3 regions of the Streptosporangium roseum DSM 43021 genome follow, and region 1 is predicted to be linked to each of the others. Evidence: riboswitches for the same ligand, from Rfam matches in the RefSeq annotation. Region 1 holds a riboswitch; each other region holds the start of a gene.
What was found. A riboswitch is a leader RNA that binds a small molecule or an ion and turns the genes downstream of it on or off. The one in region 1 is predicted to bind S-adenosylmethionine.
Positions count from the first base shown of each region.

Region 2: another riboswitch for S-adenosylmethionine. It lies ahead of SROS_RS44260 (aminotransferase class V-fold PLP-dependent enzyme); the one in region 1 lies ahead of thrC (threonine synthase).
Region 3: another riboswitch for S-adenosylmethionine. It lies ahead of SROS_RS11530 (glutathione S-transferase C-terminal domain-containing protein); the one in region 1 lies ahead of thrC (threonine synthase).

Region 1 is NC_013595.1:9,843,923-9,848,623, reverse strand. It holds gene SROS_RS43040 (S1 family peptidase) at 33-1,601, shown strand; gene SROS_RS43035 (hypothetical protein) at 1,787-2,365, shown strand; SAM riboswitch class I at 2,406-2,547, shown strand; gene thrC (threonine synthase) at 2,562-3,851, shown strand; gene SROS_RS43025 (MoaD/ThiS family protein) at 3,875-4,150, shown strand; gene SROS_RS43020 (cold-shock protein) at 4,469-4,669, shown strand.
Region 2 is NC_013595.1:10,110,413-10,115,113, reverse strand. It holds gene SROS_RS44265 (NADH-quinone oxidoreductase subunit D) at 1-137, opposite strand, end outside; gene SROS_RS44260 (aminotransferase class V-fold PLP-dependent enzyme) at 155-1,456, opposite strand; SAM riboswitch class IV at 1,510-1,625, opposite strand; gene SROS_RS44255 (TerC family protein) at 1,764-2,528, shown strand; gene SROS_RS44250 (cytochrome P450) at 2,549-3,748, shown strand; gene SROS_RS44245 (S66 family peptidase) at 3,904-4,701, opposite strand, start outside.
Region 3 is NC_013595.1:2,570,057-2,574,757, forward strand. It holds gene SROS_RS11515 (hypothetical protein) at 1-984, opposite strand, end outside; gene SROS_RS11520 (enoyl-CoA hydratase) at 1,109-1,882, shown strand; gene SROS_RS11525 (ribonuclease FAU-1 family protein) at 1,916-2,416, opposite strand; SAM riboswitch class IV at 2,469-2,581, shown strand; gene SROS_RS11530 (glutathione S-transferase C-terminal domain-containing protein) at 2,620-3,561, shown strand; gene SROS_RS11535 (FAD/NAD(P)-binding protein) at 3,617-4,701, shown strand, end outside.

The DNA of each region.
Region 1 (4,701 bases):
ACGCTTGAAAAGCCGAGGTCGAGGAGAGATCCATGCCCAGCAGACACGCCATCACCACGGGATGCGTTCTGACGATCACCGTGCTCACGCTGACGGCCGCCCCGGCTGTCGCCCAGGCCCGGACAGCGGAGGCCCAAGCGGTCGCGGCCGCGAGAAAACCGCCGCCGGGCATGATCGAAGCACTCCAGCGCGACCTCGGACTCACCAGAGAGGAGGCCGAGACCCGTCTGCGCAACGAGGCCCGCATGACACCGATCGAGGAGCGGCTACGCGGGCAGCTCGGCAGCCGGTTCGGCGGCGCCTGGTTCGCGGGAAGCGTCGCGCAGACCCTGGTGGTGGCCACCACCAGCCCCGCCGACATCGCCTTGATCGTCGCCGCGGGCGCCCGTGCCGAGATTGTCACCCGGTCGCTGTCGGACCTCCAGGCGGTCAAGAAGCACATCGACCAGGCGCTGCCCACCCGCCAGGAGACAGGGAGCGTGCGCTACATCGACACGAAGATCAACAAGGTCGTCGTCCTCTCCACGGCGGTCACGACGACCACGAACATCCTGGAGAACGCCGGTGTGGACCCGGTCGCGGTCCGGGTGGTGTCGTCCGACGAGCAACCTCGCCCCCTCGGCGACGTGGTGGGCGGGGAGGCTTACTACATCGGCAGCGCGAGCCGCTGCTCGGTCGGCTTCTCGGTGACCCGCGGGGCCCAGAAGGGCTTCGTCAGCGCCGGGCACTGCGGCAAGGTCGGTGCCACCACCACCGGCGTCAACCGGGCCGCCCAGGGCGTCTTCGAGGGGTCGAGCTTCCCGGGCAGCGACTATGCCTGGGTGGCGGTGAACGGCGACTGGACGCCCAAGCCGCTGGTGAAGAACGGCAGCGGCGGCACCGTGACCGTCGCCGGCTCCAGGGTGGCGGTCGAGGGGGCCTCGGTCTGCCGGTCCGGCTCCACCACCGGCTGGCACTGCGGCACCATCCAGCAGCGTGACACCAGCGTCACCTACCCGCAGGGCACGGTCTCCGAGGTGACCCGCACCACCGTCTGCGCCGAGCCGGGCGACTCCGGTGGCTCGTTCATCGCCATCGACCAGGCGCAGGGCGTCACCTCCGGTGGCTCCGGCGACTGCACCTCCGGCGGGGTCACCTACTTCCAGCCGATCGGGGAGATCCTCGCGACCTACGGCCTGACCCTGGTGACCGACGCCACCACCCCGCCGGGCACGAGTACGCCCCCGGGCACGAGTACGCCGCCCGGCACGGGCACTCCGCCCGGCACCGGCACTCCGCCGGGCACGGGCACCTGCACCGGCTATCCGCAGAGCGTCACCGGCACGCTGAAGAGCGGGCAGTCCGTCTACCAGCCGAACAACCGCTACTACCGCTCGACCGTCACCGGTGTGCACGCCGGCTGCCTGGACGCCAACGACGGCGTCGATTTCGATCTCTACCTCCAGAAGTGGAACGGCCGTAACTGGAGCGTCGTCGCCACCGCCGACAGCCCGAGCCCCGACGAGAAGATCAGCTACACCGGCACGCCCGGCTATTACCGCTACCGCGTGGTCTCGGCGAACGGCTCCAGCCCCTACACCCTGAAGTACAAGGCACCGTAACCCGCTCCCGGCCCCCTCTTCCGCCGCGCCTCCAAGCCGTGCCTCCAAGGTGAAGGTCCGAGGGAGGACGGGGCTCCCGCCGGGCGGGCGATCGTGAGCCTGGCGGGGGCTCCGCCCGCCCGCGGCAGGGACGTACGGCGGTGACCACTTGACCTTGCCGTAGCGTCAACCGCTTCACTCGGGCCATGAAGGCGATCTCGGCACTGTGGCCGGCGGTCCGGCGGCGGGTGGACGTTCCGGAGGACGGCGCGGCGATCGGTTACGACCGGGGGCTGCGCGTGGTCCTGTGGGCGATGGTGGTGACGTCGCCGCTGGAGCTGGTGGTGGTCCATCACCTGCTGCCCTGGGCGTGGGCCCGGTGGGCGCATCTGGCGCTGATGGTGGCCGCCGCGGTCTGGAGCCTCGGTTTCATCGCCTCGCTGTGGGTCTATCCCCACGCCGTGGACGGCGAGCGGCTGCGGATCCGGTTCGGCGGCCTCCTGGACGTCGTGATCCCGGTCCGGCTGATCGAGTCGGTCCGTGCGGAGCGGGTGAGCAAGGGGCAGAGCAAGCTTGCCGAGATGGTGGGGGGGACGCTCTCGGTCGAGGTCGGCGGGATGACGAACCTGGTCGTACGGCTGCGCGAGCCGTACGAGGTGAGCGGGTTCGGACGGGTGCGGGCGGTGCGTTTCACGGCCGACGACCCCGGCGAGGCTGTCCGACAGGTAACACGCTACATCTCGCGGAGTGAGACACCTGGTCAGGATGACCGCAAGGCGAGGTAGAGTGCGTAAGACCTGCTCGTCAGGTTCATAACTGAATATTTGCTCATCCAGAGGGGTGGAGGGACCGGCCCTGCGAAGCCCCGGCAACCCTCCCGGTTCAAGACTCGTTTTTCTGACGAGGTCGGCCGGGACAGGTGCCAATTCCGGTCTGTGACCAGGGTGGTCGCAGACGAAGATGAGGGAAAGGCCTCGCTTCATGGCGCTCGCAAGCACTGAAACCACCACCTCGCTCGGCCGCGTCGAAGACGCGCGGAGCAAGCCCTTCGGTCCCGCCGCAGCCCTGTCCTGTCGCGAATGCGGCGCCCGCTACGACCTCGGCCCCAACTTCGCCTGTATCGAGTGTTTCGGGCCTCTCGAGATCGCCTACGACTTCGGACGGGTGACCCGGGAGCAGATCGCCGAGGGGCCGACGAACATCTGGCGTTACCGCTCGCTGCTGCCCGTCCCGGCGGACGTGGCGGCCAAGCCCAACATGGCGCCCGGCTGGACCAAGCTGGTCAAGGCCGACAACCTCGCCCGCGAGCTGGGCATCCGCTCCCTGCACGTGAAGGACGACTCCGGCAACCCCACGCACTCCTTCAAGGACCGCGTGGTGGCCATTGCCGTCGAGGCGGCCCGCAACTTCGGTTTCCACACCCTCTCCTGCTCCTCCACCGGCAACCTGGCCGGCGCGGTGACCGCGGCCGCCGCCCGGGCCGGTCTGGACGCCTGCGTGTTCATCCCCGCGGACCTGGAGGAGGCCAAGATCGTCATGGCCTCGGTGTACGGCGGCAAGCTCGTCGGCATCGAGGGCACCTACGACGACGTGAACCGCTTCTGCTCCGAGCTCATCGGCGACGAGCTGGGCGACAAGTGGGGCTTCGTCAACGTCAACCTCCGGCCCTACTACGCCGAGGGCTCCAAGACCCTGGCCTACGAGATCGCCGAGCAGCTCGGCTGGCGCATCCCCGACCAGATCGTCATCCCGGTCGCGTCCGGCTCGCAGCTCACGAAGATCGACAAGGCGTTCAAGGAGCTGATCGCGCTCGGGCTCGTCGAGGACAGGCCCTACAAGATCTTCGCCGCCCAGGCCGAGGGGTGCTCCCCGGTCTCCGCCGCCTACAAGGCCGGCCACGACGTGATCAGGCCGGTCAAGCCGGACACCATCGCCAAGTCGCTGGCGATCGGCAACCCGGCCGACGGCCCCTACGTGCTGGACATCGCCCGGCGCACCGGCGGCGCGGTGGAGGACGTCACCGACGCCGAGGTCGTCGACGCGATCCGGCTGCTGGCCAGGACCGAGGGGATCTTCGCCGAGACCGCGGGCGGCGTCACCGTCGGCGTGCTGCGCAAGCTGGTCGCCGAGGGAAAGCTCGACCCGGAGGCCGAGACCGTGGTCCTCAACACCGGCGACGGGCTCAAGACCCTCGACGCCGTGGCGGACCACGCTCGCCCCACCGCCGTCATCCGGCCGTCTCTTGACGCTTTCCGTACGGCTATCGCCTAGAAACTCGTGAAAGGTACTGAATTATGAGCGTTTCTGTGCGGATTCCGACGATTCTCCGGACCTACACCGACGGCTCCGCCGAGGTGACCGGAGAGGGCGAGACCCTGCGGGATGTTCTGCAGAAGCTCGACGCCGACTTCCCCGGCATCGGTGCGCGCATTCTTGATGAAACGGGCAAGATTCGCCGTTTTGTCAACGTCTACGTCGGAGATGAGGACGTCCGTTTCGTGGACAACCTTGACACCGCCACGCCGTCCGGCGTTCAGGTCTCCATCATCCCGGCGGTCGCGGGGGGCTGATCCCCCGGCGCCCACACCGCCTCTCCACGACACCCGCGCGCGGCCTGACCGCGTGCGGGTGTCGTGTTTTGTGACGTCAGCTCATATCTGTGCCACGAGATATGATGCAATTTTTAACCAATTAATCGCACCGTCAAAACTCGTCCCCGGCCCTGAATGCGTACGTAAAGCGGTAGTTCTCAGATTGACTCTGTTGCCCTACGGTGTCCCACAGGTATGGTCGAGAACGATCGACGTAGGCGATGTCTACGCCTCGGAGATTGCGGACTTCGCGCGAGGAATGGGCGATGTCCTCAAGTCCAGTAAGAGGAGTCGGAAGTGGCGCAAGGCACCGTCAAATGGTTCAACGCGGACAAGGGCTACGGCTTCATCGCGGTAGACGGTGGTAAGGATGTGTTCGTCCATTACTCCGCGATCATGATGGATGGCTATCGTGCACTCGAGCAGGGCCAGCGGGTCGAGTTCGAGATCACTCAGGGGCAGAAGGGCCCCCAGGCGGAATCCGTCAGGGCGGTCTGACGCGACCGTTCCATCCATTCGTCGGGAAATGC
Region 2 (4,701 bases), 270 kb from region 1:
GGATGCTGCGGCCCGATGTTGAGGACCATGTCCTCGGTCGCGAGCTCCTTGCCGCGCACTCCGTGCACGGCGTCCGCTCCGGCGCCGATCCCTACGCTGATCTCCCGGGGCGCGCCTGCGGCACGACGCTCAGTCATAAGGCCATGCTGTCACGTCAGTCCCGGTTGAGGAGATCCCGCAGAGCGGTGACCAGACGGTCGACGTGCTCCTCGGTGGTGCCGATCCCGATGGAGGCGCGGACGGCGGAGGCGGTGACGTCGTCGCAGCCGCCGTCCTTGGCGCCGAGGAGGTGGCGGACGAAGGGGTGGGCGCAGAACTTGCCGTCGCGCACGCCGATGCCGTACTCGCCGGACAGGACCTCGGCGACCTCGCGGGCGGTGAAGCCGTCCACCACGAAGGAGACGATGCCGACGCGGGGGTGGTCGGGGCCCCACAGGGAGAGCTCGTGGACGCCCTCGATGCCGGCGAGCCCGGCGCGGAGGCGGCCGATGAGACGCTCCTCCTCGCGGATCAGGGCGCTCCAGCCGGTGGCGCTCAGCGCGTCGCAGGCGGCGGCCAGGGCGATGGCGCCCAGGACGTTCGGGGTGCCGGCCTCGTGGCGGGCCTCGGGGTCGGTGTGCCACTCGGTCTCGTCGTCGTTGACGGCCTTCACCGCGCCGCCGCCCCGCAGGTACGGCTCCGCCGCCGCCAGCCAGTCCGTCCGGCCGATCAGGGCGCCCGTGCCGAAGGGGGCGTAGAGCTTGTGGCCGGAGAAGACCACGTAGTCCAGGTCCAGCGCGGTCAGGTTGAGACGGCGGTGCGGGACGAGCTGGGCGGCGTCGACGAGGATGCGGGCGCCGTGGCGGTGGGCGATGTGGGCCAGGGCGGCGATCGGCCAGAGCTCGCCGGTGACGTTGGAGGCGGCGGTCACCACCAGCAGCTTGGGGCCGTCGATCCCGGCCAGCGCCTCGTCGGCGGCGCGGACCGCCTCGCCGGGGAAGGCGGGGGGCGCCAGCCGTACGGCGTCGGCCCAGGGCAGGAGCGAGGCGTGGTGCTCGGTGTCGAAGACCACGGCGGTGGTCCCCTCGGGCAGGCTGCGGGCCAGCAGGTTGGTGGCGTCGGTGGTGTTCCGGGTGAAGATCACCGAGTCGTCGGGGCGCGCCCCGACGAAGGCGCGGACCGTGTGCCGGGCCTGCTCGTAGCGGGCGGTGGTGAGCTGGGAAGCGTATCCGGCGCCGCGGTGGACGCTGGAGTAGGCCGGGAGCGCGGCGGCGACGGCGGCGCTCACCGGCTCCAGACAGGGCGCGCTGGCGGCGTAGTCGAGGTTGGCGTAGGGGACGAGCCTGCCGCCCTTGACCGGGACCTCAAGGTCCGAGCCGAGCACGGCGGGGATCCGCCGGCCCCCGGAGGCGCGGGTCGCCGGGACGGTCACGGCTGCGGTGGTGGTGGCGGAGGTGAAGATCGTCAGTGCGGACACGCCGAGGCTCCCTAAGAGGTCATCGGACCCCAAGCCGTGGCGTTGGTGCGTGGAGCCCGCGCTTGCCCGGCACACATCGCGCCGGACCAGGTCCTCACCCGGGGCACCCCGCCGCGGACGCGAGGGTTGCCGGCCAGCGAGCCGGGGCTTGTCACTGGCACTCATGACCTACAGCGGAACTATAACCGACACCCGGCCGGGCTCCGCAAGTCTCCAAAATGCGCAGATGTGATCCCGGTTCAGGAACTCCTGGAGGTGCTCACCCGTCTAGGCAGTGACCCCGCAACGCCTGCTGAAGGAGTGAACGATGGATTGGGTGACCAACCCGGAGATCTGGATAGGGTTTGTCACCCTTGTCGGTCTGGAGATCGTGCTCGGCATCGACAACATCATCTTCATCTCGATCCTGGCGGGGAAGCTCCCGCCGGAGCAGCGGGACAAGGCGCGCAAGCTGGGCCTCCTCGCCGCCCTGCTGAGCCGGCTCGCGCTGCTGCTGGCGCTGTCGTGGGTGGTGAAACTCACATCACCCCTGTTCGAGGTCTTCGACCAGCCGGTCTCGGGGCGCGACCTGATCCTGATCTTCGGCGGTCTCTTCCTGCTGGGCAAGAGCGTCTTCGAGATGCACGACAGCCTTGAGGGCAAGTCGGGTCACGCCAGCGGCAAGGTCGCCGCCTCCTTCACCTCGGTGATCCTCCAGATCATGGTCCTGGACATCGTGTTCTCCCTCGACTCGGTGATCACCGCGGTCGGCATGGTCGACGAGCTCGGCGTCATGGTCGCGGCCGTCGTCGTCTCGGTCGTCGTGATGCTCTTCGCCTCCGGCCCGATCAGCCGCTTCGTGGACAAGCACCCGAGCATCAAGATGCTCGCCCTGTCGTTCCTGGTCCTGATCGGGGTGGTGCTCATCGCCGAGGGCTTCGAGCAGCACATCTCCAAGGGCTACATCTACTTCGCGATGGCGTTCTCGCTCGCCGTGGAGCTGCTGAACATCCGGCTGCGCAGCAAGTCCAACGGGGAGAAGCCGGTCGAGCTGCACCAGCGTTACGAGGCGGACAAGCAGACTGAGTCCTAAGTCAACATTACGATGTTGACGTGCGCTTTGATCCTTGGAATCCGGAATTCGTCGCCCATCCCTATGACGTCTACGAGGAGCTGAGGCGGGAGCGGCCGGTCAGCTTCTTCGAGCCGACCGGCCAGTGGCTGATCGCCCGGCACGCCGACGTCAACGCGCTGCTGCGCGACCGCAGACTCGGCCGCTCCTACCTGCACGTGGCCACGCACCAGGAGTTCGGCAGGCCGGACGACCCCGGGTTCCAGGACCCGTTCTGGCGGGTGGTCAGGGCCGGGATGCTCGACGTCGAGCCGCCGGTCCACACCCGGCTCCGGCGGCTGGTGTCCAAGGCGTTCACCCCGCGCATGGTCGAGGCGCTCCGCCCCAAGGTCGCCCGGATCGCCGGGGAGCTGGTGGACCGGTTCGCCGAGCGCGGCGGGGGAGACCTGATCGCCGAGGTGGCCGAGCCGCTCCCGGTGACCGTGATCGCCGAGATGCTCGGCGTGCCCGAGGCCGACCGGCACCTGCTGCGGCCCTGGTCGGCCGACATCTGCGGGATGTACGAGCTCAACCCCTCGGTCGAGGCCCAGCACACCGCCGTGCGCGCGGCCGAGGAGTTCTCCGGCTACCTCGTCGAACTGGCCCGCGCCCGCCGGGCCGACCCCGGCGACGACCTGATCAGCGCGCTGGCCCTGGTGGCCGACGAGGGCGACAAGCTCACCGAGGAGGAGCTGGTCGGCACCTGCGTGCTGCTGCTCAACGCCGGGCACGAGGCCACCGTCAACGTCACCGGCAACGGCTGGTGGTCGCTGTTCCGCAACCCGGCCGAGCTGGAGCGGCTCCGCGCCGACCACGGCCTGCTCCCCACGGCGATCGAGGAGCTGATGCGGTGGGACACCCCGTTGCAGATGTTCGAACGCTGGGTCCTTGAGGACATCACGGTGGGCGGGGTGGACATCCCGCGCGGCACGGAGGTGGCGCTGCTGTTCGGCTCGGCCAACCGCGACCCCGGGGTGTTCGCCGACCCCGACCGCCTGGACGTCGGCCGGGTGGACAACCCGCACATCTCCTTCGGCGCGGGCATCCACTTCTGCCTGGGCGCGCCGCTGGCCAGGATCGAGCTGATCGAGTCGTTCGGCGCGCTGCTGCGCAGGGCGCCGAAGCTGGAGCTGACCGCCGAGCCCTCGTGGGGACCGGGCTACATCATCCGGGGGCTCACCTCCCTCGACGTGCGGGTCTGACCCTGGGGTGAGGGTCTGAACCGGCCGCTCGCCCCCGAGCTCTTCGGGGGCGAGCCGCCCGGACGCTCTGGGCGGGCGCGCGGACCGGGGCGCCGGCCGTACGTGCGCGCCGGTGGCGCGGTCGGTCAGAGAGCGGTCGGTCAGGGAGCGGTCGGTCAGAAATGGGCGATGACGCGCCGGGCGGGGCCGTCCACGGTCACCAGCCCGCCGTACGGCAGGACCCACTGGGGATCGGTGTGCCCGAAGTCGACGCCGAACACCGCCATGGCCTCGGGACTGTAGTGGTCAAGCGCCCGAAGGATCGCCTCGCGCTGCTCGGCGCGGTAGCCGTCCCGCTCGTCGGACGCGGTGCGGCGCTGCAGGCTGCTGGCTTTGGCCGTGCCGACGAGGATGGCCGGGAACTGCGCGAGCAGCCCGCGTTCGCCCGCGTTGCGCAACATGTGGAACACCTCCGGGGCCGAGGGCATCTCCTCGGAGGTCTCCAGCAGCAGCACGCAGCCGGCATAGTCCTCGACCGGACGGATCCATCGGTCCGCGGCCAGGTTCCAGTGCAGGATCTCCAGATTGCCGCCCCAGGTGGGGGCGGTGACGACCCGGTCGGGCCGGTGCCAGGTCCAGCCGGGGCTGGGCCGGGTCGGCGCCGCGCGGTTCAACGACGCGGGATCGCCCCAGTCGAGCTCGTCCTCGCTGAACACCTCGACCGGATGCAGCTCCATGTCCCCGCCGGTCAGCAGCGCCGCCCGCAGCGAACCGGCCGACACCGGGTGCAGACCGCCACCGCGGCCGAGGTGCACCATCGTCGATCCGCCGTGATAGCCCGCCACGCCGAGGTTCCACAGCCAGTTGAGCAGGTTGGTGTTGTCGCTGTAGCCGACGAACGGCTTGGGGTCGGCGGTGACCACGGCGGGATCCAGGAAGGGCAGCACGCCGAGCTGGTCGTCCCCGCCGATCGT
Region 3 (4,701 bases), 3.1 Mb from region 1:
GAGCGTCCGCGCGGCGCCCCCGCCGAACTCGGTGAAGCCGAGCTTGACGAGCTCACCCGACTTGAGGTCGTAACGGGCGAGCTCGTCGTCCTGCCACAGGTAGAGCTGCTGCCCGTGCCGTCCGCCGCCCACGGTGAGGCTGTCGACGTCGTCCACGACGTCCTTCCAGACGCCCCGCGCGGTGTCGTAGACGCCCATGGGGTTGGTCGAGGTGGTGGTGCCGTAGCGGACCAGGAGGTAGCGGCCGGCCAGGTCGAGGTCGTAGGCGTAGCCCTTGCCCTGGATCGGCGGATCGATGATCTTCCTCGTCGTGCCGTCCGGGGCCAGCACCGCCACCTTCATGCTCCCCGCGCCGACGCCCGCGTAGACCGTGCCGTCGTCGCCGATCGCCAGGTCGCGGATGTACTGCTCGCCGGGCACCGGGGCACCCAGGTCGGTGACGGCGCCGCTGGCGGTGTCGTAGCGGAACACCTTGCCCGAGGGGGAGGTGCCGCCGTAGACGGCGGAGCCGTCGGGGGTCACGGCCACCGTCCAGACGAAGGTCTCGCCCGCGATCGGGACACCGAGGTCGGTCACCTGGTCGGTGTCCGGCCGGTAGCGGTAGAAGCGGGCCTGGGCGGGGCTCAGGGGGTAGGTCCCGACGTACACCGAATGGTCGGGGGCCACGGTCACGGCCCATGACCCCAGGGCGCCGGGGAGCGGGCGCTCGGCGATGAGCCGGCCGTCGTGGGCGTCCCTGATGCCGAGCTGCGCGGGGCCGGAGGCGCTGGAGGTCACCGAGTAGACGCGCGGCCCGTCGGGGTGATCGGCGTCGAGCGCGGTGCCGGCGGTCGTGGCGCCGGTGAGAGGCAGCGTGCCCAGGGCCTGCAGACCGCAGCCGGACGGGGGCGCCTGCCGTACGGCCTGCGCCGGAGCGGCGGAGAGGGGGACGGCGAGGGGGATGAGGAGAAAGGCGGTGACGAGCGCCGCCAGCCGAGATCGCACGGGCTACCTCCAGATGGTGCCAAATTACGGTCTTGACCGTAATTTGGCACCTCCTTCTTGGCAAGAGGCGTTGCGGAGAAGATGCAGAACATGATTCGGTATGGGGGCGGGCAAGGAGGGCGCGATGTTGGATCTGGTGCTGTCGTCGGTCGAGCAGGGTGTGCTGACGCTGACGTTCAACCGGCCGGAACGGCTCAACGCCTGGACCGACGCGATGGGGCGGCGATACTTCGACCAGCTCGCAGAGGCGGAGAAGGACCCGGAGGTCCGGGTGATCGTCGTGACCGGGGCGGGGAGGGGTTTCTGCGCCGGGGCGGACTTCCAGACCCTCAACGCCATCCAGGACGGTTCCTACGAGGGGGAGCCGGACAGGCGGCCCACCACCTTCCCTGCCACCATCGGCAAGCCGGTCATCGCGGCCGTCAACGGCGCCTGCGCCGGGCTCGGCATGGTCCACGCCCTGGTCTGCGACCTGGTCTTCACCGCGGACGAGGCCAAGTGGACGACCGCCTTCGCCCGCCGCGGCCTGATCGCCGAATACGGCCTGTCGTGGATCCTGCCCCGGCTCATCGGCCAGGCCAGGGCCATGGACCTGCTGCTGTCCGGCCGGACGTTCACCGGGGCCGAGGCCTGCGAGCTGGGCCTGGTCAACCGGTCGGTGCCCGGCGAGAACCTGCTGGAGGAGGTTCAGGCCTACGCCCGCGAGCTGGCGACGCACAGCTCGCCGGCGTCGATGGCCGTGATCAAGCGTCAGGTCTGGGGCGACTGGGACCGGACGCTGGAGGCGTCGGAGTCCGCCGCCGTGCGCCTGATGGCCGAGTCCTTCCGCCGCCCCGACTTCGCCGAGGGGGTGGCCAGCTTCGTCGAGCGCCGCGCCCCCGGGTTCCCACCCCTGTAGAGGGCCCCGCCTGACCGCCGGGGCCGGGGCGGGTCAGGTCACGTGGGACAGCCAGTGGGGGGCGCCCGCGAAGGGGGCCGCGTCGGCGGCGACGGCCTCCATGAGCCGGGCGGCCGAGGCGCGGGCGTTCGCGATGACGTCGGGAGGATAGGCGTAGCGGAGCAGGTGCTCCTCGAACTCGTCCTCGTCGTCCAGGAAGATCCGGCCGTCGCGCATGCGGATCACGTCGAGGTCGAGGTCGACCATGGTCACCTCGCCGTCGCGCCACTCGGGCACGGTCGAGATGTCGCAGTAGATCTCCGTCTTGTTCGGCGCGGCGTTGAAGCTGGCCGTCCACCAGGCGTCGCGGGGGAAGAGCATCACGAACGCGTGGGACCAGGCGACCGGGGGCTCGTGACCCCTCCTGCCGCTGCTGCCGGCCAGGCAGCCGGTCCAGACACCGTGCTCGTCCTCGCCGAGGAGCAGGGCCTGGTGATGCCAGTGCAGGGAGCCGTCGTACTTGCGGTAGACCACATTCACGATCTCGTGTGACATCCCTCGACCATAAGGGTTGACATAGATCTATGTATTTCCTACCTTCTAACTAGGTTAAGAGTGTCAGTGCAAAGCCCCGGCTAGCTGACCGGCAACCCTCGCACCGCGGCGGGGTGCCCCCGGGGGAGACCTGGCGGCACGGTGGGCGTGCCGCAAGCGCGGACCCCTTCACCGGGTCACCGAGACATGCCTGGGAGCAGCACATGTCCGAGATCACACTGAACTACGCCGGCCCCGCCGACCTCGACACCTACGGCCGCTACCGGCCGGGCGACCGGCCCGGCCCCCGCTACCCCTTCCAGGGGCGGATCGCCGACGGCACCGGCGACTTCCCGGCCGAATCCGGCCGCTACCACCTCTACGTCGCGGCGGTCTGTCCCTACGCGCAGCGCGTGGCGATCGTGCGCTCCCTCAAGGGGCTGCAGGACGTGGTCTCGCTCTCCTACGTCGACGACGAGCGCGACGGGCGCGGCTGGGCCTTCCGCGAGCGGCGCGGAGCCGACCCGGTGAACGGGTTCACCACGCTCCGCGAGGCCTACGAGGCGACCGAGCCGGGCTTCGACGGGCACGTCTCGGTGCCGGTGCTGTGGGACAGGACGACCGGGCGGATCGTCAGCAACAACTTCCCCGACATCACGATCGACCTCGGCACCCGGTTCGGCGGCGACCCGGACGCCGACCTCTACCCCGAGGAGCTCCGGCCGGAGATCGACGCGCTCAACGCCAGGATCTACGAGTACGCCAACACGGCGGCGGGCCGCGTCGCGTCGGCCACCACCGAGGCGGACTACCACGAGGCCCGGCAGGCGGTGATCTCCTTCCTGGAGGAGCTCGACGCCCGGCTCGCCGACCGCAGGTTCCTGTTCGGCTCGGGGATCACCGAGGCCGACGTGAGGCTCTGGCCGACGCTGCTCCGCTTCGACGTGAACGACAATCCGGCCGCCAGGATCAGCGAGCGCCCGCTGACCTCCTTCCCGAACCTGTGGGCCTACGCCAGGGACCTCTACCAGCATCCCGCCTTCCGTGAGAACACCGACTTCGCCGTGCTCACCGCTCCGGCCGCCGCCGAGACCGACCCCTGGCGGATCCCGGTCCAGCCGCTCCACGCCGACTGGGACGAGTCACACCGCAGAGCCGCCGTATGAGACAGCCAGTCGATCGGCGCGGGACCACCCCCGCGCCGCCGGGCGAGGAGATCGCATGAGTGCCTCCATCGCCGTCGTCGGCGCCGGGCCGACCGGCACCTGCCTGGTGGAGCGGATCTGCGCCAACGCGGCCGACCTGCTCCCCTGGCCGTCGCTGGACATCCACGTGATCGACCCCTACCCGCCGGGCGGCGGGCGGGTCTGGCGCAGGGAGCAGTCCGGACTGCTCTGGATGAACTCCACCGCCGCCGACGTGACGCTGTTCACCGACGAGTCGGTCCAGTGCCAGGGCCCCATCCGCCCCGGCCCCTCGCTGGCCGAGTGGCTCGGCTGCGACCCCGGCCGGTTCGCCTCCCGGCCGGTTCAGAGCGCCTACCTGTCCGACGTCTTCTGGCGCGCGGTGAACACCGCTCCGCGCGGCGTCCGGGTGCACGTCCACGCCACCCGCGCGCTGGACCTGGCCGACGTCCCCGGCGGGCAGGCGGTGACGCTGGGGGACGGCCGGACGATCGAGGTCGACACGGTGATCCTGGCGCAGGGACACGGCGACGTGACCCCGACGGGGCAGGAGCAGGCCCTGGCGGACGTGGCCGCCGGCAGCGGCCTGCGCTACCTGCCCACCGGCTACGCCGCCGACCTCGACCTGGACCAGGTGCCCGGCGGCGAGCCGGTGATCGTGCGGGGCATGGGGCTGGCCTTCGTCGACCTGATGGTGCTGCTCACCTCGGGCCGGGGCGGCCGGTTCGTCCGCGAGTACGACGGGGAGCTCGTCTACCTGCCCAGCGGCCGGGAGCCGCTGCTCCAGGTGGGGTCGCGCCGCGGCGTGCCGTACCACTCGAAGACCGGATACCCGTTCCGGGGCGCCCGCCCGCCGGTGCCGCGCTTCCTCACCGCGCAGGCGCTGGGCGAGGGGCCGTGGAACTTCCGCAGGGACGTGTGGCCGCTGGTCGCCAAGGAGCTGGGCTTCGCCTACTACCACGAGCTGATCACCGCCCACCCGAAGCGCGCCCGGATGAGCTGGGAGGAGTTCGAGGAGGCGTACGCGGCCGAGGAGTGGCGCGACGCCGGGATGCGGGCGCTGATCCGCAAGGCCGTACCCCGGCATCTGGACCGGCTGGACTTCGACCGGCTGGACCGGCC